Regions from separate parts of the Pandoraea pulmonicola genome, predicted to be linked through region 1. Evidence: predicted binding sites of a transcription regulator. Region 1 holds the regulator's gene; each other region holds the start of a gene.
The links. Region 1 encodes sigma-54, which starts transcription at its own class of promoters, with help from an activator protein. Its sites were predicted from a motif close to TGGCANGNAANCTGCTTT; they were not measured.
Positions count from the first base shown of each region.

Region 2: glnA (type I glutamate--ammonia ligase) is a predicted target of sigma-54. The motif match lies at 5,309-5,326, and genes of this name have one in related genera.
Region 3: nirB (nitrite reductase large subunit NirB) is a predicted target of sigma-54. The motif match lies at 3,497-3,514, and genes of this name have one in related genera.

Region 1 covers NZ_CP010310.2:609,795-617,683, forward strand. The annotation lists gene mutY (A/G-specific adenine glycosylase) at 1-443, shown strand, start outside; gene rapZ (RNase adapter RapZ) at 466-1,335, opposite strand; gene RO07_RS02730 (PsiF family protein) at 1,488-1,814, opposite strand; gene hprK (HPr(Ser) kinase/phosphatase) at 1,948-2,913, opposite strand; gene ptsN (PTS IIA-like nitrogen regulatory protein PtsN) at 2,971-3,426, opposite strand; gene hpf (ribosome hibernation-promoting factor, HPF/YfiA family) at 3,654-4,007, opposite strand; gene RO07_RS02750 (RNA polymerase factor sigma-54) at 4,150-5,652, opposite strand; gene lptB (LPS export ABC transporter ATP-binding protein) at 5,729-6,499, opposite strand; gene lptA (lipopolysaccharide transport periplasmic protein LptA) at 6,525-7,232, opposite strand; gene lptC (LPS export ABC transporter periplasmic protein LptC) at 7,229-7,889, opposite strand, start outside.
Region 2 covers NZ_CP010310.2:2,430,482-2,438,370, forward strand. The annotation lists gene RO07_RS10710 (MoaD/ThiS family protein) at 1-88, opposite strand, end outside; gene RO07_RS10715 (hypothetical protein) at 542-904, shown strand; gene RO07_RS10720 (glycine zipper 2TM domain-containing protein) at 955-1,143, opposite strand; tRNA gene RO07_RS10725 (tRNA-Lys) at 1,436-1,511, opposite strand; tRNA gene RO07_RS10730 (tRNA-Lys) at 1,565-1,640, opposite strand; tRNA gene RO07_RS10735 (tRNA-Lys) at 1,698-1,773, opposite strand; gene RO07_RS10740 (hypothetical protein) at 1,845-2,030, opposite strand; gene RO07_RS10745 (hypothetical protein) at 2,227-2,466, opposite strand; gene RO07_RS10750 (DUF4148 domain-containing protein) at 3,054-3,383, opposite strand; gene RO07_RS10755 (LysE family translocator) at 3,757-4,374, opposite strand; gene RO07_RS10760 (rhodanese-like domain-containing protein) at 4,459-4,926, opposite strand; gene glnA (type I glutamate--ammonia ligase) at 5,423-6,838, shown strand; gene glnL (nitrogen regulation protein NR(II)) at 7,078-7,889, shown strand, end outside.
Region 3 covers NZ_CP010310.2:4,475,270-4,483,158, reverse strand. The annotation lists gene RO07_RS19115 (FUSC family protein) at 1-1,426, opposite strand, end outside; gene RO07_RS19110 (MarR family winged helix-turn-helix transcriptional regulator) at 1,431-1,904, opposite strand; gene RO07_RS19105 (acyl-CoA dehydrogenase family protein) at 2,097-3,266, shown strand; gene nirB (nitrite reductase large subunit NirB) at 3,683-6,133, shown strand; gene nirD (nitrite reductase small subunit NirD) at 6,145-6,510, shown strand; gene RO07_RS19090 (nitrate reductase) at 6,564-7,889, shown strand, end outside.

The DNA.
Region 1 (7,889 bases):
GCTATGTCGATGTGCTGGTGATTCGTGCGGGCGAACGCGTGCTGTTCGAGCGGCGTCCGGACAGCGGAATATGGGGCGGCCTGTGGAGCCTGCCGGAACTCACTCCCCCCACGGACGTGCCCGATGCGGACGGCGCCTCGCTGCGAGAGCGTCTGTGTGCACACGCGGCGGCGCTCGGTGCGGAGCAGGGAGCGGTACAGTCGCTCACGCCGCTGCATGGTCTCACGCACGTCTTCACGCATTTCAGATTGCATTTGCGACCATGGCTGGTGACGCTGTCGCCAACTTCGCAGGCTTCGCGCGATCGCCAATCGCCGCAGGGCGACGCGCGTCGCGCCTGGCTCGACGCCGCAGGCACGTCTGCCGCCGGGCTGCCGTCGCCCATCCGGAAAATCGCCGACGCATTGTCGCCGGGCGACGGTCAGTTGTCGCTGCCGACCTGAACCCGATGCCGACGCCCGCCGCTCAGGTTGTCTCGAGCGGTGCGAGCTCGCGATGGCGCACGAGTACGCTCGCTTCCTGGCGGAAGCGCTCTCCCAACGTCTCGGCGATGAAGACTGAACGGTGCTGCCCTCCCGTGCAACCGATGGCGACCGTCAGGTAGCTGCGGTTATCGCGCATGAAGCTCGGCAGCCACTTCTGCAGATATGCACCGATGTCGTCGATCATTTCGTAGACCTCGGGAATGGCCGACAGGAAGTCGATGACCGGCTGATCGCGGCCGGTGAGCGGCCGGAGTTGCGTGTCGTAGTACGGGTTGGGCAGCGAGCGCACGTCGAAGACGAGATCGGCGTCGAGCGGCACGCCGTGCTTGAAGCCGAACGATTCGAACATCAGCGTGAGTCCCGTGTGATCGTGCTGCACGAACTCACGGATCCAGCGGCGCAGCGCACTCGCGCGCAGATTACTGGTGTCGATCTGATGACCGAGTTCGGTCACGCTGTTGAGCATTTCGCGCTCTTTCTCGATGGCTTCCACCAGTGAGCCATTGGCCGACAGCGTGTTGTCGCCGACCGAGAGCGGATGGCGGCGGCGCGTCTCGGAGAAGCGCTGCACCAGGGTTTGCGTGTTCGCGTTCAGGAACAGCACGCGAACATCGTGGCCGAAGCGGCGCAGACCGCCGATGATCGGCGGCAGATCGGCGAGCGAGCCGCCGCTGCGAGCATCGATGGCGACGGCCAGTCGCGTGTAGTTCTGCGTTTCGAGGTACTCGGCAAGCTCAGGCAGAAAGCGCGACGGCAGGTTGTCGACGCAGTAATACCCGGCATCTTCCAGAACATTCAAGGCGAGCGATTTGCCGGAGCCCGATACGCCGGTAATGAGTACGATCTTCATGGCATTTCCCGAATACAACCCTCATGGTAAGCGATTGCGTCTTGCGGGTGTGGTGTTCGGCGCGTTCTTGGCATTCCGGCGCAAATCGAGCGTCACAAACGAAAACGGCGCCCGGAGAGGGCGCCGTTCGGCTGATATCGGCGTGGATGGCCTCAGGCTGCGGGCTTGTTCGACAGGCAGGACTTCATGAACGCCTTGCGGTCGTCGCCCTTCTTGTCGCCAGCTTGCGCGTTGCAGGTCTTCATCTTTTCCTGCTGGGTCTGCTTGGCCGATGCTGCGGGCTTGTTCGACAGGCAGGACTTCATGAACGCCTTGCGATCGTCGCCTTTCTTGTCGCCGGCCTGTGCGTTACAGGCGCTCATCTTGTTTTGCTGCGAGTTGGCCTTGTGAGCCGCTTCGGGGGCCGCGGCGGTCTGGGCGAACACGGGCGATGCGAGCAGCGGGGATACCAGGAGCAGTGCAGCGAATGCTTTCTTCATGATTGTCTCTCCATTAGGTCGACACGCACGGGGAAGAACCGCGTGGCGATTACAACATGAAAGAAAACGCGCCGCAATCGCGCTGCGTTGACAGAATGTCGCGTGGAATGCGGTAAACCCCGAGCCGCGAGGCTCAGAGCAGCTTGCCCTGCATGCCGTCGGGATCCTGCATGGCCTGGCGCTGGCGCTCCATGAAGTCCTTGAGCGTGTCGATGCCGCGCAACTGAAGGATCGTGTTGCGCACGGCGGCTTCCACGAGCACGGCGAGGTTTCGCCCTGCCGCCACCTGCAGAATCACCTTGTTGATGGGCAGGCCAAGCACGTCCACCGTCTGGGCTTCGAGCGGCAGGCGCTGGAATTCGCCGTCCGGGCGGCGCACCAACTGGACGATCAGCTTGAGCTTCATCTTCCGGCGCACGGCAGTCTCACCGAAGATCGTCTTGATGTCGAGCAGGCCCAGCCCGCGCACCTCCAGCAGATTTTGCAGCAGCGGCGGGCAGCGGCCTTCCACGAAATCCGGCCCGAGTCGCACGAAATCTACCGCGTCGTCCGCCACCAGGCCGTGCCCGCGGCTGATCAATTCCAGGCCGAGTTCGCTCTTGCCGAGGCCGGAATCGCCGGTGAGCAGCACACCCATGCCCAAAATGTCGATAAAAACGCCGTGCATCGTGCATCGTGGGGCGAACACACGCGAAATGTACAGGCGCAGGCTATCGATGACCGAAGCGGTCGAGAGCGGGGTGGTGAACAGCGGCGTGGACGAGCGGGTGCACCGCAGCACCAGATCGGGCGGAGCTTCGAGCCCGTCGGCGACCACCAGGAACGGCGGTTCCAGGGCGATGACTTCGCCCATGTGGCGTTTGCGGTTCTCGTCGCTCAGGCGCTGGTAATAGCGCAGTTCGGCCTCGCCGAGCACCTGGATGCGGTTCGGGTGGATGAGGTTCAGGTGACCCACGAGGTCGGCGCTCGAGGTGGCGGTCGCCACGCTCTCGGGCGTGAAACCACGCTCCCAGCCCTCGTGGCCGGTCAACCACGACAGACGCAGCGTCGCGGCGTTGTCGTCGAAAATGCTCTGCGCGTTGATGCCGGTCAGTTCCACCGCGTCGCCTCGTTCGGTTGGGTATGGGGAGCTACGGGACTCGAATTTGGCGGTGGCTCAGGGCTGCCAGTTCGCCAGTGCCGCGTGGATGTCCTCGGCGCTGGGCGCGTTGCTCAATGTCTCGCGCATCGAGCGATCGGAGAGCAACTGCGCGATTTCGGACAGAATTTCGAGGTGCTGCTGCGTGGCCTGTTCCGGCACGAGCAGGAAGAAGAGCAGGGAAACGGGCTGGCCGTCGGGGGCCTCGAACGGAATCGGGTCGTCCAGACGCACAAAGGCCGCCATCGGGTGCTTGAGCCCCTTGATGCGGCCGTGCGGAATGGCGACGCCCTCTCCCAGACCGGTCGAACCCAGCCGCTCGCGTGCGAACAGATTGTCGGTGACGAGCGCGCGCGACAGGCCGGCGTTGTTCTCGAACAGGAGCCCTGCCTGCTCGAAGACGCGCTTCTTGCTTGTGACGGACAGTCCAAGCAGGATATTGGACGCAGGTAAGAGTTTGACTAAACGGTTCATCTTGTAATGCGGGCGCACGCGTAGTCGCCCTCCAACCCCCGATTTGACCTCGCATTATAGACCACCCGTAGCCGCGTCAAGCCAGATGCGTCGCCCCATACAAAAGGGGCCGTTCAACGGCCCCGCGGTGGGTGATGCCAGATTTATGACAGACGTAGATTCGCTCGTGTGGTTCCGTGCGGGTTTGCGTCAGTGCCAGTCGATGCGACTACCACGCCGGAAAGGAGTTACTGGAGCGGTTCCGCCTCCGGCGGCTGTTGATGCTTGAGGGCTTCGCGGCCATGATCCTGCACCTTGTCCTTGTATTGCATAACCTTGCGGTCGAGCATGTCGATCAGCTTGTCGATGGCGGCATACATGTTCTCGTCACACTTCTCGACGAAAATCTCCTTACCCTTGAGATACACGGTGACGCTGGCAATCTGGCGTCCGGTCTTCTCCTTGGTCTTGTCGACAGAGAGGATCACCTCGGCGCCGATAAGCTGGTCGAAATGCCGCAACACGCGTTCAAGCTTGTTGACGACGAATTCGCGCAGGGACGGCGTGAGCTCGAGATGGTGTCCACTGATCTTCAGATTCATAGCTGCTCTCCTTGCTGAAATGCCGAAGTGCAAGCCGCGTCACGAGCGACGCTGGCTGGCGGGAGTGCGAGCCATTGACGTGACGCAATGTCGCACTGCGGCGTGATGCCCCAGCGAGCCAACATGGCGCACCAGGACTGTCCTACAAAGATTTGCGCAAGTTCACTGCGGGGATTCGCATGGCCTCGCGGTACTTCGCGACGGTGCGCCGCGCAACCACGAATCCTTGCTCTGCCAGCAGTTCCGCGATACGGCTGTCGGAAAGGGGGCTCTGGGGGTCTTCTGCTCCTATCAGTTGCTTGATGAGGGCGCGGATGGCTGTGGACGACGCAGCCCCTCCGGCTTCCGTGGCCACGTGCGACCCGAAGAAGTACTTGAGCTCGAAGGTTCCAAATGGAGTGAGCATGTACTTACTCGTTGTCACCCGTGAAATCGTGGATTCATGTAAACCCAGCGTATCAGCAATCTCTCGCAAAACCAAGGGCCGCATGCCGATTTCGCCATGCGTGAAGAAGTTCTTTTGACGCTCGACAATAGCCTGCGCGACGCGCAGGATCGTGTCGAACCGCTGCTGGATGTTCTTGATGAGCCAGCGCGCTTCCTGGAGCTGCTGCTGGAGGTTGCCGGTGCCCGGGTCGTTGCGGTTGTTGCGCAGGATGCGCGCATACATTTCGTTGATGCGCAGACGCGGCATGACTTCGGGATTGAGCTCGGCGGTCCAGCCGCTGCCCTGCCTGCGCACCAGCACGTCCGGCACCACGTAGTCGGCGGGTGGCGAGCCGTAGGCGGCTCCCGGGAACGGATCGAGCGAGCGGATCAGTTGATGCGCGGCGCGCAGCGCGTCCTCGCTCACGCCCAGCAGGCGGCGCAGACGCGTGTAATCGCGCGCGGCAAGCAGTTCCAGATGGTCGCAGACGATGCGCAGCGAAAGCGTGCGCACGCCGCTGGCCGGCAAGCGCTGCAGTTGCAGGCGCAGACACTCGGCGGGGCTGCGGGCGCCCACGCCGGCCGGATCGAAGCTCTGCAGCAGTGCGAGCGCGGCGTTGATCTCCTCGGTCTCCAGCGCCAGTTCTTCGGGCATTTCCGCCTGAATTTCGTCCAGCGTGGTCCCGAGATAGCCGTCTTCGTCGAGCGATTCGATGAGGAATTCCACCAGCGCGCGATCACGCGGGCTGGCCTTGGTCAGGCGCAACTGGGCCAGCAGGTGCTCGCGCAGGTTGGGATGGTCGACGTGCAGTTGCGGACGCGCGTTGTCATCGTCATCCGAAGCGCTGCCCGTGCGGGCGAAGTCGTTCAGGCTCCAGTCGCTGCCATTGTCGCCCGCGTTGTCGTCGAAGCGCGTTTCGCCGTCGAGTTCGCGGGCGTCGTCGTGACCATTGGCGGCTTCGGAACGATCGTTGCTGCTGACCGAGGTGCTCCGTTCGTTGCGCAGCGACCCGTCCGTGCCCACGCGCACCGAGCCCGCGAGCCAGTCGTCTTCTCGCTCGAGCATCGGGTTCTGGGTGAGGGCGTGCTCGACTTCCTGCTGGAGTTCGAGCGTCGACAGTTGCAACAACCGGATCGATTGCTGCAACTGCGGTGTGAGGGTCAGGTGCTGCGAGGTGCGAAGTTGGAGGGTCGGTTTCATAGCGTGTCTCGCCTTCATTGTAGAGGCTTTGTCACGTCAACGGAACCGGCCCGGCGCCCTATCGAGGGCAGGGTTTACATGCGAAAAATTTCCTTTACATCCGGAAATTTTCACCGAGATAGACACGGCGAACGCTTTCGTCGGCCACGATCTGGTCGGGCGTGCCTGCGGCGAGCACGGAGCCTTCGCTGATGATGTAGGCGTGATCGCAGATGCCGAGCGTCTCGCGCACGTTGTGGTCGGTAATCAGGACACCGATGCCACGGTCTTTCAGAAAGCGCACAATGCGCTGAATTTCCAGCACGGCGATCGGGTCCACGCCGGCGAACGGTTCATCGAGCAGGATGAAGCGCGGTTGCGTGGCCAGCGCGCGGGCGATTTCCACGCGACGGCGTTCGCCGCCCGAGAGCGACATGGCCGGATTCTCGCGCAGATGGCTCACCTGCAGTTCGTCGAGCAGCGCCTCGATGCGTCGCTCGATCTCCTCGCGCTTGAGCGGCTTGCCGTTGGCGTCGAGTTGCAGTTCGAGCACGGCGCGGATGTTGTCCTCGACCGTGAGTTTGCGGAAAACCGACGCTTCCTGCGGCAGATACGAGACCCCCATGCGGGCGCGCTCGTGAATCGGGAGTTCGCTGATGAGGCTGCCGTCGAGCTGGATTTCACCGTCGTCGGCGGGCACGAGACCCACGATCATGTAGAACGACGTCGTTTTGCCCGCGCCGTTCGGCCCGAGCAGACCGACGACTTCACCGCTCTTCACGTCGAGCGAGACGTCCTTGACGACGGTACGCGCGCCATATTGCTTCTTGAGCGAGCGCACGACGAGCGCGCTCGGCTTGCCCGACGGACCGGCGCCCGGATTGATGCCGCTGGAGGCGTTGTTGGCAGGATTACTCACGCGGATTCCCGATGCTTTTGGAGGGAGACAGCGGCGGCAGATCGCCTTTCGGCGCCGCGGCGGGCTTGCTTGCACCGCCCGGCTGCGCCTGGTTGGCTCCGGTGGCATTGCGCGGCGCGAGCGTGGCGCGCACCCGGCCGTTCGGATTGTTGGCGTTGACCTGATCGGTGCCGCTGTTGGCAGTGTAGACCTCGTTGTACGTGTCGTACGTGATCACGCTGCCGTGGATCTCGTCGAGCACGCGCGTGCCGCCGGCCAGACGCTTGAGCGTGGCCTGCGTGGTGAGCGTGGCGACTTCGGTCTTGCCGTTGTAATAGATCGTCTGGCCCCAGCCGTCGATGTACTCGTCCACGCCGTCGCGCTTCTGACGCATGTAGGCGAGCGGGCCGCCCGGCTTGTAGTACGCGGTGGCGTACTGATAGCCCTCCGGATCCTGACTCACTTCGACGCGATCGGCCTTGAGGAGGATCGTCCCCTTGGTCATCGTCACGTTGCCGGTGAAGATGTTGACCTGCTTGAGGTCGTCATAGCTCATGTGTTCCGACTCGACGTTGATCGGCTTGTCGCGGTCGGCGCGCTCGGCGTGTGCGAGCGGCGCGGTCAGCGCACCGAACACGGCGAGCGCGGCGAAAGCGGCGGCCGCCGCGCGCAGGGCACGCAGCGATAGGGATGCAGGTCGCAGGTTGCGGCGATCGATCATGGGGTCTTGGGGCCCTGTTTGGTCTGGGGAGCCGCGCCTGGCGCGGCGGCGGGCGGTGCCGGGCGTTTGTTGCTCAATTCCGCCGGCTGGATGGTGCCGTGGACATTGCCGAGCAATTGTACGGCCCGCGTGATGTTATTGAAAATCATGCCGTCGCCATACATGACGGAGGCGCCACGATAGAGCTGGACGGGCTTCTCCGTGCGCACGATGTCCTCGTTCACGAGCACCTGGAAGTGCTCGGACAGCGCGCGCATTTCCGGATCGCGGGGGCCCGGCTGACGCACCACGACAGCGTCGTCGTACAGGTCGACGACGGACATGTCGGCATTGAGCGTGCCGCGCTTGCCCGTGGCCGTCACCTCCGGCTGCTCGGGCGTGAACGCGCGCACGGCGGGCAGCGTCATGGCAGTGGTCTGATCGTCCTCGAAGTGCGTCATGTGCACGGCGTTGACGCGGTACTGCGTCTGTCCGCTCGCCGAGAGCATGGAGATCACCATGTCGTCGGCGTAGTAGTCGGGGATGTGCTGCTTCACGTACGGCGTACGGTCGGCGCCCGACGGCAGCGTGCGTTGCACGAGCCAGTACGTGCCGGCCGCGAGGCAGGCGAGCAGGGCGATCGCGATCAGGGAGGCGGGGGAGACGCGTTGAATGGCC
Region 2 (7,889 bases), 1.8 Mb from region 1:
GCGCGTCATGCACCGTGGCGCCGTCGACGTGTTGTTCGTCGACAGGCACGTGTCGTTGGATCGCGGGTGCAAAAGTGACGGTAGCCATGCCCTTGCGTGACGAGTGCCGTACCGGCAATCGGGTCTGCGCATTCCGATGAGCGTAAGACTTTCAGTGTAGACAATGAGGACCATTCGCACACGGGGCATTGCACCACTGTTGCGCGCTCGCTGCGCTATGTAGTGCCGGAGATAACGCCCGGCGCGTCCGCCGTCTTGCGCTGCGTCGTGTCCTGCGGCGCACGTCATATTGCATGGTGCGGCGCATCGAAGTGTGCGAGGTGAGCGAGCGATCTACGTCGACCGCGGACTTCTGCATGCGCAGTGCGTGATTTGGTGTCCTTTGCATGACGACCTGCGAGTTTCGGTTCCCGTGAAGCGTCGTCGTGGGGTGTGGCATCGCATATCGGACACTCCCCAATCCCATTCACCCCGTTATTGTTCACCATTATCGGAGTGCCCGCGCGCGCAGTGCCGCAGGGGCGATCACTCGGAGGAAACCATGGCAAAAGGCAAGGGCAGGGACATTGGAATGGGACGTTGGTCGGACGCGGCAATCAAAAGGCAGATGCGTCTGCACAAGGCGGGCGATCCGTCGCAGAAAGAGGACCCGACGGTGCAGCGACCGCCGGAATTCGCGAAATGCGAAGGGCACTTCGTGTGGAGTGTGCGGCAGGCGGCGTTTCTTGGCCGGGACGACGGAACGCCGAAGGGCGGGTTGCGGCATTACGTCGTCTGCACGACGCAGGCGAAGCGTTACGAGAGCGTGGCGCACGCGAGGGCGGCGGGGGACACGATCACAGGCGACGTGCTGATCATGTACGGGTACGGTCCCAACTGCCCGCTGTACATCGTGGGGAGATGATGGCGCTGACGGCGCGAACAATGCGTTCGCGCCGCGCTGTGGGGTTGGGCTTACTTGCCCAGTTCGTGGCCGATCACACCGCCGACGACGGCACCTCCGATGGTGCCTGCGGTGCTGCCGCCGGTGGCTTCATGGCCGAGATAGCCGCCCGCCGCGGCGCCGCCAAGCGTGCAGCCGAAGATGGACGAACCCATGACGAGCGCGGTAATGACCGCGAGAATCGTCTTCGTCGCTTTCATGATGAGCCTCCTGTTGCGAGGGCCGGCTGTGGGGGCATGGGCCGGCATGAATCCAGCTTAGCGAGCGCCAGATAGTCGGACTATCGGTCGCGGCTGAATCGGCTGTAGGAATTGGACGACAGTGCGGCGGAGGCGGCATCGTGTCGGGGCGTGGCAGGCGGGGCGAGCGAAAGAACGAGCCGGACGGAAAGGCCGAGCACAAATGCCGAAGCGGAAATCGAGGAGGAAAATGAATCGGAAAATGCAGCGGAAACAACAAGGGCCGCACATCGTGCGGCCCTTGCTTTACCTCTGGTGGGGCGTGAGTGACTCGAACACTCGACCTACGGATTAAGAGTCCGCTGCTCTACCAACTGAGCTAACGCCCCGGTGCTACCGGGAACAAAAAAGGCTGCGCGGTGCAGCCTTTTCTGAGATTGCCTGGTGGGGCGTGAGTGACTCGAACACTCGACCTACGGATTAAGAGTCCGCTGCTCTACCAACTGAGCTAACGCCCCGATGCAACCGGGAATAAAAAAGGCTGCACGGCGCAGCAGCCTTTTTCAGAATTCGTTTGGTGGGGCGTGAGTGACTCGAACACTCGACCTACGGATTAAGAGTCCGCTGCTCTACCAACTGAGCTAACGCCCCAACGAGACCGAGATAATATCGGCTCTTACGCATGGGGTCAACCCTTGACGGTGAAAATCCGCAAAAAAGCCTTAGGCGAGCAGCGGAACGAGTTCGAACGCCAGCACGGCGAGTACCGCACCGACGACGACCAACAGCGAGCGCCAGCACATTCGAATCGCTCCCTTGCAGGGCATGGCGCCGACGACGATCGCACCGAACGCCGCTAGCGCGAACATGCTGACGAGTTGAGCGTTGGAAAGGTGGGGCATGATCATGGCCGATCTCCCTGCCGCTATCGCGCGAGTTTGAACGCGCTTCAAGTATAGAAAACGGCCCTTTCCAAGCAAAGCGGCGCGGCAACCGGGATTTCCCCAGTGGCCGCGCCGTGCGGTGCTGCTATGTGACGTGTCCGAATTCGCGCTGTTCAGGCCCGCGAAACGTCACGTACGACTCGCCATCATCGAGCCGTCGTCATTCAGGCAGATCGAGAATGAGGATGATCGTCCAGGCGTCTTCGCCTTCGTGATGGTACTGACGTTCCACCACGATGAACGGTTGCTTCTTGTCGCCCTGGCCGAGGAACAGCACATCGCCTTCGGCCGGCATGCATTCGATCGGCGGCAACGCGAGAGGGGTGCCCTTGGGGACGAGACGTTCGGCCTTCTTTGCTGCGCGCTCGGTCCACTCGATATCGAATTCGATCTGACTCACCGGATGATCCTGTCTATGCAAATTGAAACGGCTGCATGGTAGCACGCAGCCTGCGAGCCTCTACGAAAAATGCCTGTTGCCAAGCTCCAAGCGCATCGACTTGGCAACGGGAAAGGCCATGGCGCGCGCTGGCGAGCGAAACGCGATGCTGGCGTCGTCGTGAAATGAAAAGAGCCCGCTCCCTGGGCGAGGAGCGGGCGAAAGTCCCATGCGATGACGGGGAACGCATGGCGACAGGAGATGCGCCCGAGACAAACCGTTGTTGTCTGTCGGACCCGAGGGGAAGTGAACGGGGCCGGCGCACAGCACGGTTGTCCGATAAGGCGTGGGCGCGCGCCTGTCGGCGGGACGATACGAGGTGACGCAGCGCAGGCGGGCGATGCCTCCCCACCTGCGTGCGTCACGCCGCGCTGCCGGACTGCGGGCAACACGGCGAGGGGCGGTGCGATTCGCGTCAGGGACGCCGCGGGAAGCGACACGAATCGTTGGCAACGCGTGATCGATGCTGTCGACGCGCTGCGTGTCTCACGGTGCACGGCGCGACGGCCGCATGCGTGATGAGTCCTGCGTCATGCGGCGGCGCGATCTCACGGGTTAGAGTATTTCATCTCGCCGTTCCGACGCGCCTGCACGAGTTCTTCGTAGACCTGTGCGCGGGGCTTGCCCGGCGCGTTGTTCTTGAAGGTGACGAGGGCCGGATACTCATAGTCGTTCTGCGGGATCAATCCTTGCGCGCGGGCATCGGCGAGTTCCTGCTTCACTTGCTCGCGCGTGAGCTGCGAGGTTTGCGGAACCCAGGCGAATTGCGAACCGTCGGGATAGGCGTCGCTGGTGCGCCCGGCTTGCGCGAAAACGGACCCGGCGGCGGTGGCCAGCATGGCGGACATCAGGGCCGAAGCGATGAGCTTGCGATTCATGACGATAACTCCTGTTCTTCTGTGTTGCGGGGGCGGGCAATGCATCGGTGCCGAGGGCTCCCGGTATGCGTTGTGCGCGACCGTTGAAGGCAGTGTATGCGTCGGGCTATTGCGGAAAAACGGCAATTGAGCCAATAGATACTTACGCGAATCGCAACAATCGGTGAGGGAGTCCCATGCTGCGGCGAGGCGCGAGGAAAGACAGTGGGAGGGAGGAGAACGGCGCGTGATGCAGGTTGGCTATTGATCGTCGCGTTGCACGACTCTTGATCGCCGTGAACGAGTCACCAAGAAAAACGCCACTCGGAGGTGGCGTGGAGGTGATGTTCGCAGATTGCCGGCTGGCCCGGCAACAGCGTCGCCGAGTGGATGGTCAGCGCGTCGCGATCGCGACGGCGGCCCCTGCCATGACCGTGCCGGTGGCACGGTTGAGGCGTCGCACGGCGCGTGCCGAGCTCAATAGCCGTCGTGCCCGTGCGGCAAGCACGATATAGGTGCCGAACACGAGTGTGAGCACTGCGAGCGTGACGCCGACGACTTCGAGATAGCCAAGTGCGGTCACGCGCTGCAGGTCGAGCAAGTTGGGCAGCAGCGCGAAATAGAACACGACGACCTTCGGATTGCCCATCGTGACCGACAGGCCGCCGAGAAACAGACGCCACGATTGCTCGCGAGGCGCCGCGGTCATCGGCTCGGTCGGCGCAATCGCCGGCGCATGCCACATCTTCCACGCGAGATAGAGCAGATAGGCGGCCCCCGCATACTTGATGGCGAGGAACACGCCTGAGAACGTGTGTGCCAGCGCCGCGACCCCGAGCACCGCGAGCGTGAGCCACACGACGTCTCCGATGGCCACTCCCGCGGTGAAGGCGACGGCGCCCTGCGTTCCCCGGCCCAGCACGCGCGCGACGATCGCGGCGATACCCGGCCCCGGCGTACCCGCCCCCACGAGCAGGGCGAGGGCGAAAGTCAGCAAATGCGTCCAGTCCATCTCGGCGTCTCCTCGCTTTGACGACAATCCATCATGTATGGGAAGCGCAGCGGCATCGTGCGCTTATTAAGTCAACGATCCCGCTCAGGCGCCGATCCACGGCAGGCCGCGGAAGCACCAGCCGCTCACCTGCTTGCGATGCCCGGCGCTGTCCTTGTCTCCTTCGAAGCCTTCGAGAATATCGAACGACTGCGTGTAGCCGGCCTCGTAAGCGACCTTGGCGGCGGCTTTCGAGCGCGCGGCACTCCGGCAAAGGAACAGCAATGGCGTGTTCTTGTCCCTCGCCTGCGAGGCAAGTTGCTCGAGGAAATGTTCATTGGGCACGCCGCCGGGGTAGCGCACCCATTCCACGTTCGCGTACTGACCGTCTGGCACCTGCGGGCGACCGACCCAGTCGAGTTCCGCGCGCGTGCGCACGTCGATCAGGCGCACGCTGGTGTCGGCATTGAGCAGGGCGAGCGCCTCGTCCGGCGTCACGGCGCCCGCATAGGTGAGCTGCGCGCTGGCGCGGCGTTGGGCGGCTTGCTCGAGAATGGCTTTGGCGCTTGTCATATTGCTGTGATCTCGTTGGTCGATGGTTGTCCTGCATTCTAGCGTGCCCTCGGTGCGAGATGCGCGTTGCGTGACATCCGGTCATTTCCCGATACGGCGGACTCCGGACGAACGGGACGGATCCGACTTTGGCAACGAATGGCGTCAGGACGGTGCGCGACGGTGCACAATCCCGGTTCACGAACTGCGACTCAAAGCACTCAAAAGGTGCATAATCACGAAATGCACCAAAATAGTGATATTCGTGTGAAGAATGCACCGAAATGGAGAATTGCGGCCAGTGAACCGGGAATTCGAGCGAGTCTGCACCCGAACGACTATTTCCTTAGAAATCAGAGGGTGGGGGCGCGGCGAATTCGATATTCAATAGCAGGTGGGGCGCTGGCATGCTTCCTGCTTATTACTGACGAATCCGAACACGGAGTTCGTTAAAGAGGGTGCGGCGATGCGGGCGACGAGCGCCAGCAGCGCCAGATTGAATCTTTCGGGAGATAGCATGAGCAAATCTGTGGCAGATGTGATGAATCTGGTTAAGGAAGAAGACGTCAAGTTCGTCGACTTCCGCTTTACCGATACGCGCGGCAAGGAACAACACGTCTCGGTGCCGGTGTCGCACTTCGACGCCGACAAGTTCGAGAGCGGCCACGCGTTCGACGGTTCGTCGATCGCCGGCTGGAAGGGCATCGAAGCCTCGGACATGCTGCTGGTGCCGGACGCCAACACTGCCTATATCGACCCGTTCTACGAAGAAAGCACGCTCGTGCTGACCTGTGACGTGATCGAACCGGCCGACGGCAAGGGCTACGATCGCGATCCGCGCTCGATCGCCAAGCGCGCCGAAGCCTATCTGAAGAGCACGGGCCTGGGCGACACCGCCTTCTTCGGCCCGGAGCCGGAATTCTTCATTTTCGACTCGGTCCAGTGGAACACGGACATGTCGGGCACGTTCGTGAAGATCAACTCGGAAGAGGCACCGTGGTCGTCGTCGAAGGACTTCGACGGCGGCAACACCGGCCACCGTCCGGGCACGAAGGGCGGCTACTTCCCGGTCGCGCCGGTCGACACGTTCCAGGACATGCGCTCGGAAATGTGTCTGTTGCTCGAGCAACTGGGCGTGCCGGTCGAAGTGCACCATCACGAAGTGGCGGGGCAAGGCCAGAACGAAATCGGCACGAAGTTCTCGACACTGGTCGAGCGCGCCGACTGGACGCAGATCCTGAAGTACGTCGTGCACAACGTGGCGCACAGCTATGGCAAGACGGCCACGTTCATGCCGAAGCCGGTCGTCGGCGACAACGGCTCGGGCATGCACATCCACCAGTCGGTCTGGAAGGACGGCCAGAACCTGTTCGCCGGTAACGGCTACGGCGGTCTGTCGGAGTTCGCCCTGTACTACATCGGCGGCATCATCAAGCACGCTCGTGCGCTTAACGCGATCACGAACCCGTCGACGAACTCGTACAAGCGCCTCGTGCCGCACTTCGAAGCCCCGGTGAAGCTGGCCTACTCGGCCCGCAACCGTTCGGCCTCGATCCGCATCCCGTACGTTGCCAACCCGAAGGGCCGCCGCATCGAAGCGCGCTTCCCGGACCCGATGGCCAACCCGTACCTGGCCTTCTCGGCCATGCTGATGGCTGGCCTGGACGGCGTGCAGAACAAGATCCACCCGGGCGAAGCTGCGGACAAGAACCTGTACGACCTGCCGCCGGAAGAGGACGCAAAGATCCCGACCGTGTGCTCGAGTCTCGAACAGGCGCTGGGATACCTGAACGAAGACCGCGAGTTCCTGACCCGTGGTGGCGTGTTCACCGATGGCATGCTCGATTCGTACATCGCGTTGAAGACGGACGAAGCGCGTCGTGTGGCCATGACCACGCACCCGCTCGAGTTCGAGCTGTACTACTCGCTGTAATCGAATCGCTGCGCAGGGAATGCGCCGGCATGACGGAACGCCAGCGGCCGACCGTCATGCTCGACAAGCACGGGGGGATGGCCGCGGCCGTCCCCCTTTTTTATCCGCGGCGCATCTTCACCTCGTAGCCCTTCATGAACCTATTGCCTGGATCCCTGATGAAAAGTGTTCGCGCGGGTGAGAAGGGGAATGCCGGGCACGGCGTGCCGGCGGCGTCCGGTGAGAGCGCGGCCGCCAGCGTGCCGGATGGCCCCGATGACGTCGATGCCACCGAATTGTGGGAAGCGCGCCTCGCCGCGACCGGCATTCTCCCGGGCCTTGAAGCCTTGCCGACCGTGTTGCTGGTGCTGGAGAAGCACACGCTGCGCGTCGTCTTCGCCAATCCGGCGGCCGAAGCGCTGCTTGCGCTCTCGCGCCGTTCGCTTTCGCAGATGACGTGGAACGACGTGTTCACGAACGGCGAAGTGCTCGCGTCGACAATGTCCGAGCTCCTCGGTAATCACTTCCAGTCCACACGCCTCGATCTGGTGCTCGAGCGCACCGCGCAGGAGCCATTGCACACGCACGCGATCGTGGCTGCGCCGGAAGCGGTGCCGGACTTCGTGATCGTGGAGCTTATCGAGAACGAGCAGAAGCTCAAGAACGAGCGCGAAGAACGCATCATCGATCAGGCGTTGATGAACAAGCAGCTCATTCGCAACCTGGCGCACGAGATCAAGAACCCGCTAGGCGGGATTCGCGGCGCGGCCCAGTTGCTCGAGTTCGAGCTCGATCAGCGCGAGTTGCGTGAATACACGCAGGTGATCATCAAGGAGTCCGACAGGCTGCAGACCCTTGTCGACCGCCTGCTCGAGCCGCACCGGCATCCGTACATCGCCACGGACGTCAATATCCATGAAGTGTGCGAGCGCGTGCGTTCCGTGGTGCTCGCGGAGTTTCCGCAGGGACTGTCGATCGAGCGCGACTACGACGTGAGCCTGCCGGACTTCCGGGGCGACAAGGAGCAACTCATACAGGCGCTGCTCAACATCGTGCGCAACGGTGCCGAGGC
Region 3 (7,889 bases), 2.0 Mb from region 1:
TGCCGACGAAGCTCGCCGTGTTGACGGCCACGAGCATCGCCACCATCGTGAAGCGCGGCTGCGGAATGAGCGTGCCGAGCAACAGGTAGGGCACGGCGAAGAGAGAGACGAGCAGGCCGAAATCGTGGGCGTTCGTCAGGATGAAGAACACGTACACGGCGGCGAACACGACGCATACGGCCGTCGCCCAGAAGAACGAGCGGATGAAGGGCGCCGGTTCGTCCATCGCCGCGAAGAAGCAGCAGGCCACCGCGCCGAGCGACACGCCGGCCGCTCCGTCATTCCAGCCGGTGTAGATCCACGCCATGCCCATCAGGAACGTGCACAGCGCGGCCGAAACCGTTGAGAACAGCAACAGGCCGTGGTCGTAGTGACGTGCGCCGCCGAGTTCCCAGTACGGGAAGGCCGGTGACCATTCGGGGGCGCCGTCGGGCTGGCCGAAGCGGCGTTGCAGCGTCGCGCAGTCTTGCCAGAGCTGCACGAGCGAGCGCAGGCGATCCTCGGTGGCCGCGACCAGCGCGCCATACCAGTCGGATGCCTCGCCGGCCGCTTGCGGCGGGCTGAGCAGATGTGCCGGCGCGGGCGAGGGAGCGCCGCGCCGCAGCCATGCGACCACGTCGGCCATTTTCGCTGCGAGCGCGTCGGGCACGCCCTGCGGCTGCCGGCGCAGCGTCTGCACGAGCGACGCCACCGTCGAGAGCACCGGCATCATCATCGTCATGCGTCCGCGCAGTTCCTGCGCATCGCTCACGCGCGCCGACGTATCGGCGTCGTAGGAGAGCTGGCTGATCAACTGGTCGAGCGCCAGGATGTCGGCCGCCATGCGGTGGCGGCTCAGGTGGCGCGTCGCCTTGCCATCGGGGTCCGCCGAGAGCATGTCTGCAGTCCAGCGCGCGGCGTCGGTGAGCCAGCGCGCCGAGCGGTCGTGCAGCACCTTCGCCACACTCGTGGGCAGGACGACCGCGCCGACCACGCTCGCGCAGACGATGCCGAGAATGATCTCCTCCGAGCGCGCAATGGCGATGTCGAAGATGACGTCCGGCGTATTGACCGCGGGCAGGGCGATGAGCGGTAGCGTGTACGACGCGAGCAGGAACACGTAGCTGCGCGGCGAACGATGCAGCAGCGAGATGTAGAGCAGTGTGCCCGTCCACAGGCCCACGGCGGCCATCAACAGTTCGGGTGTATTGACGAGTGCCGGCACGAAGGCGATGGACGCGGCGGCGCCGAGCAGCGTGCCGAGCACGCGGTACAGCGCCTTGGAGCGGGTCGCGCCGGTGAGGGGGTGCGACACGATGTACACGGTGGCCATGGCCCAGTACGGGCGCGGCAGGCCGAGCGCGAGCGCGATGTACAGCGCCAGCATCGAGGCAACGAACGCCTTGATCGAGAAAATCCAGTCGCGGGAGGAAGGCCAGGTGAACACGGTTTTACTTCTTGGGAGGCTCCATCGCGAGGATGGTCGCATCCGGACCGGCCGCGCTGGAGAGGGCTTCGAATACGCGCAGCACCGCTTCGAAGTCCTCACGCGAGATGCTCGCGAAGACCTTCGCGCGCAACTGGCTGAGTTCGCTTTCGAGCTTTTCGGCGAGCGCCTCGCCGGCCTCCGTGAGCCGAAGGGCGTTGGCGCGCCGGTCGCTGGCGTCCACCTCGCGCCGCACGAGCCCGGCGGCGCACAACTGGTCGAGCAGCCGCACCAGCGAAGCGCCTTCGAGGCCGACGTATTCGGCGAGCTCGACCTGCCGCACCCCTTGGCCGAGCCGGCGGATGAACAGCAACGGGCCCGCGCTCGCCGCGGAAATGCCGTATTCGACGATGGCGCCCTGCGACAACTGGCGCCACTGTTTGCCTGCCAGCAGCAGGTGGCTCGTAAAGGCGAAGCGGAGCGATTCCAGGGAGGTCATGGAGAAAGATTATATGTTAACTAATAATTAGGATGCTAGTTAATAGGTTGTTGCGTGGGACGGCGGAATGCCAGGAGAGCCGCGGTCTGCACACTCGCAGGTAAGATGCGGAAATTCGGAAATTCAAATTTGGCGAGGGCCGTGGCGCGGGAGGCCGACGCCGCACCCCGCAACGGGGCTCGAGGAAGAGAGATGACATCGAAGGGACTGGATAGCGAATCGTTCGACCTGCTGCTCGCGACGGTGCAGCGCTTCATCCGCGAGCGGCTGGTGCCGGCGGAGAACGACGTCGAGGAGCACGACGACGTGCCCCCGGTCATCGTCGACGAGATGAAGAAAATGGGGCTGTTCGGCCTGTCGATCCCGGAGGAATACGGCGGCATCGGCCTGTCGATGGCGCAGGAGGTGCGCGTGGCCTACGAGTTCGGACAGACGTCGTTGGCGTTTCGCTCGGTATTCGGCACGAACGTCGGCATCGGGTCGCAGGGCATTCTGATCGACGGCACCGACGCGCAGAAGCGCGACCTGCTGCCGCGCGTGGCCAGCGGCGAGCTGATCATGTCGTTCGCGCTCACCGAGCCGGATGCCGGCTCGGATCCGGCGGCGCTCAAGACGCGCGCCGTGCTCGACGGCGATACCTATGTGATCGATGGCGTGAAGCGTTTCATCACCAACGCCCCACGCGCGGGCGCGTTCACGCTGATGGCGCGCACCGGTGGCGAAGGCGCGGGCGGCATCTCGGCCTTCGTCGTCCCGGCCGACACGCCTGGACTGTCGCTCGGCAAGCCGGACAGGAAGATGGGCCAGCGCGGCACGAAGACCTGCGACGTCATTCTCGACGGTGCGCGCGTGCCGGCCGCGAACATCATCGGCGGCGAAGCGGGCAAGGGCTTCAAGACGGCCATGAAGGTGCTCGACCGTGGGCGCCTGCACGTGGCGGCGCTCGCCTGCGGCATGGCGCAGCGCATTCTCGACGAGTCGGTCGCCTACGCGCGCGAGCGCAAGCAGTTCGGTCAGCGCATCGGCGACTTCCAGCTCGTGCAGGCGATGCTCGCCGACAGTCAGGCCGAACTCTATGCCGGCTGGTCGATGGTGCAGGACTGCGCGCAACGATACGACGCCCGGCCTGCAGGCAAGCGCGATGCCGACGTGAGCACGCGCGCGTCGTGCGCGAAGCTCTTCTGCACCGAGATGGTCGGACGTGTGGCCGACCGCGGCGTGCAGGTCCACGGAGGCGCCGGCTACATCAACGAGTACAAGGTCGAGCGCTTCTACCGCGACGTGCGCCTGCTGCGCCTGTACGAAGGCACCACGCAGATTCAGCAACTCATCATCGGCCGCGCGCTGATGCAGGCCGACTGACCGCCCACATCGGTGAGGTCGTGCCGCCAGCCCGCAGGCGCGATCCCGACGCGCGCGCCTGCGGCGCCTCCTTGTCTCCGACGCATCATCGTGGTGCGTCTGCGGCAACCTGCCCGGCGCCGTGCACTGCTGCGGTGCGGAAAATTCTCGTCAAATTTCGGATTCTCCCTACGGTTAATACACCGCTTCGGCCTTGTCTCATCACGCTTTTCCGGTAGTTCTGTCCGGCCTGGCACGCTTGTTGCGTTAGCGTAAAGGCCAGCGGCAAAGGCGTCGCCGGCAGCGAATTCAGGGGTGACGTCGGGGCGGGAGGCCTGCGACGTTCCCACAGGACAACGGCGTCCCTCCGTGCTTCGGCGCGGACGGACGCCGTTTTGCTTTCGGGCGCAGCAAGCATCGCAACAGGAGAAGACCGCATGCGCAAACCACGTCTGGTCGTCATCGGCAATGGCATGGCCGGCATCCGCACGCTCGAGGAGCTGCTGGAGATCGCGCCGAATCAGTACGACATCACCGTGTTCGGCGCCGAGCCGCATCCGAACTACAACCGCATCCTGCTCTCGCCGGTGCTGGCGGGGGAACAGTCGTTCGCCGACATCGTGCTCAACCCGCTCGACTGGTATGCGAGCCAGGGCATCACGCTGCATCTGGGCAAGGAAGTGACGCAGATCGATCGGCCCCGCCGTGTGGTGCGCTGCGCCGACGGCACCGAGGCACCGTACGACCGGCTGCTGATCGCCACCGGCTCGAGCCCGTTCATCCTGCCCGTGCCGGGCAAGGATCTGGACGGCGTGATCAGCTATCGCGACATTCGCGACACCGAGGTCATGATCGAGACGGCGCGCGTGAAGCGTCACGCGGTGGTGATCGGCGGCGGTCTGCTGGGGCTGGAAGCCGCCAACGGTCTCAAGCTGCGCGGCATGGACGTCACCGTCGTGCATCTGGCCGACACGCTGCTCGAACGCCAGCTCGACGGCACGGCCGGCAAACTCCTGCAGCAATCGCTCGAGGCGCGCGGCCTGACGTTTCGTCTGTCGCACCAGACGTCGGCCATTCTCGACGATGGTCACGGCCGCGTGAGCGGCGTGCGCTTCAGCAACGGCGAGGAAATCGCGGCCGACCTGGTCGTGATGGCCGCGGGGATCCGCCCGAACACCGCGCTCGCCGAAGCGGCGGGCCTCTATTGCTCGCGCGGCATCGTCGTGTCCGACACGTTGCAGACGTACGACCCGCGCATCTATGCCGTGGGCGAGTGTGTGAACCATCGCGGCGTGGCGTACGGTCTGGTCGCGCCGCTCTTCGAGCAGGCCAAGGTCTGCGCCAACCACCTCGCGCTCATGGGCATCGGCAGCTATCGCGGCTCGGTGCTCTCGACCAAGCTCAAGGTAACGGGTATCGACCTGTTCTCGGCCGGCGACTTCCTGGGCGGCGAAGGCACCGAAGAGATCGTGCTCTCCGACCCGGCCAGCGGCGTCTACAAGAAGCTGGTGATTCGAGACGACAAACTCGTCGGCGCGTGCCTGTATGGCGATACGGCCGACGGCGCGTGGTACTTCAAGCTGCTGCGCGAAGGGCGCACGTTGGGTGGGTTGCGCGAGCGCATCATGTTCGGCGAGTCGAGCGTGGGCGACGTCGGCACGCAAGGGCAGAACCGCGCGGCTGCGATGGCCGACACCGACGAGGTGTGCGGCTGCAATGGGGTGTGCAAGGGCGCCATCGTCAAGGCGATCACCGGGAAGGGCCTTTTTACGCTCGACGACGTGAAGAAGCACACCAAGGCCGCGAGCTCCTGCGGCTCGTGCGCCGGCCTGTGCGAGCAGATTCTGATGAGTACGCTCGGCTCGACCTACGACGCCACCCCGAAGGAGAAGGCGGTGTGCGGCTGCACCGATCTCTCGCATGCCGACGTGCGGCGCGCCGTTCGCGAGCACCATCTGGTCACGCATCGGGCCGCCTTCGACTTCCTCGAATGGCGCACGCCGAACGGTTGCGCGACGTGCCGCCCGGCGCTGAACTACTACATGCTGAGCACGTGGCCGAAGGAAGCGGTGGACGACCCGCAAAGCCGCTTCGTCAACGAGCGCGTGCACGCCAACATCCAGAAGGACAACACGTTCTCGGTCGTGCCGCAGATGAAGGGCGGCGTGACGAACCCGAGCGAGCTGCGGCGCATCGCCGACGTGGCCGACAAATATCGGATTCCGATGGTCAAGGTCACCGGCGGTCAGCGCATCGACCTGCTGGGCGTGAAGAAGGAGGATCTGGTCAACGTGTGGCGCGATCTGGGCATGTCGTCGGGACACGCCTACGGCAAGTCGATCCGTACGGTGAAGACGTGCGTGGGCAGCGAGTTCTGCCGCTTCGGCACGCAGAACAGCACGCAGATGGGCATCGACCTGGAGACGATGCTCGCCAACATGTGGTCGCCGCACAAGGTCAAGCTCGCCGTGTCGGGGTGTCCGCGCAACTGTGCCGAAGCCGGCATCAAGGACGTCGGCGTGATCGCCGTGGACTCGGGCTGGGAGCTGTATGTCGGCGGCAACGGCGGCATCAAGACCGAAGTGGCGCAGTTTCTCGCGAAGGTAAAGACGGCCGACGAGGTCAAGGAGTACACCGGCGCCTTCCTGCAGCTCTATCGCGAGGAGGCGTACTACCTGGATCGCACGGTGCACTACATCGAGCGCGTGGGACTCGACTACGTGAAGCAGCGAGTGGTGGCCGACGCCGCCAACCGTCGTGCCCTCTACGAAAGGCTGCTCTACTCCCTCGAAGGCCTGCCCGATCCGTGGCAGGCGCGCATCGACGGCGCACAAGCCAATGAATATCGTCCGCTCGCGCCCCTGCACGCGGAGCCCGCTAACGTCTGAAGGAAACTGCCATGACGCCATCCGAACCGATCTGGCTGCACGTGTGCGACATCGACGCGATCCCGCGACTGGGCTCGCGCGTCATGCCGCATGCTGGTGGCGACATCGCGCTGTTCCGCACCGAAGGCGACAAGGTCTTCGCGCTGCGCGACAAGTGCCCGCACAAGGGCGGCGCGCTCTCGCAGGGCATCGTGCACGGCGAGCGGGTGACGTGCCCGCTGCACGCCTGGAACATCGAGCTGGCGACCGGGCAGGCGTGTGCGCCGGACGTCGGTTGCGCGCAGCGCTTCCCCGTGCGGATCGAGGCGGGTGAGGTGTATCTGTCGGTGGACGACGCGGCGCCCGGCGTGGCGGTCGAGTCGGCCGCCGCCGCGTGATGTTGCCGCCGTTGCCAACGTCGCCAACGCCCTTGCTACTGCCGGAGCACCCCATGAACACCATCACGCAAACCACCTGCTGCTACTGCGGCGTCGGTTGCGGCATGCTCGTCGAGAGCGATGGCGAGCGCATCGTCGGCGTGCGTGGCGATCCGGCGCATCCGGCCAATCGAGGGCGTCTGTGCAGCAAGGGCATGACATTGCCGATGACGGCGCGGTCGTTGACCGGCCGCGTGCTCATGCCCGAAATGCGTGCCACGCGCGATGTCGGGCGAGCCCCCGTTGCGTGGGACGACGCACTCGACATGGTGGCGTCGCGCCTTGCCGACGTCATCCGCCGCCATGGGCCCGACGCCGTGGCGTTCTATGTCTCGGGGCAACTGCTCACCGAGGACTATTACGTCTTCAACAAGCTCGCCAAGGGGCTGGTGCGCACCAACAACATCGACACCAATTCCCGGTTGTGCATGTCGAGTGCGGTGAGCGCCTACAAGATGGCGCTCGGCGCGGACGGCCCACCGACGTGCTACGACGATCTCGAAGCCGCGCGCACGGTGCTCTTCGCGGGCAGCAACATGGCGTATGCGCATCCGGTGCTGTTCCGGCGTCTGGAGGCGGCGAAGGTCGCCGATCCGTCGATCCGCTGGATAGTGGTGGACCCGCGCCGCACCGATACGGCCGCGATGGCCGACCTCCATCTGCCCATCGTGCCGGGCACCGACGTGGCGCTCTTTCACGGCATGCTGCACCACTTGATCTGGGAAGGGCGCATCGACCGTCAATACATCGACGCGCATACCGAAGGGTTCGACGCCCTCAAGCGAGTGCTGCGTGCCTATGCGCCGCAACAGGTGGCGGACATCTGCGGCATCGACGAAGCCGCGCTGCGCCAGGCGGCCGACTGGTTCGGCGAAAGCCCGGCGGCGCTCTCGCTCTACTGCATGGGGCTCAATCAATCGAGCCACGGTACGGAGAAGAATCTCGCGCTCATCCATCTGCATCTCGCCACCGGGCAGATCGGTCGCGCCGGCGCCGGCCCGTTCTCGCTCACCGGTCAGCCCAACGCCATGGGCGGGCGCGAAGTCGGTGGGCTGGCGACGATGCTCGCGGCGCATCGCGAGATCGGCAATGCCGCGCATCGGGCGGAGGTCGAGCGGTTCTGGGGGGTAGAGGGGCTGTCGGATCGGCCCGGCCTGCCGGCCGTCGAGATGTTCGACGCGGTGCGCGACGGGCGCATCAAGGCGATCTGGATCGCCTGCACGAACCCAGTGCACTCGATGCCGGACAGCGCACGGGTGCGGGAAGCGCTGGCGTCGGCGGAGTTCGTCGTGGTGCAGGAGGTGTTTCACCAGACCGACACGGTGCCTTATGCCGACGTT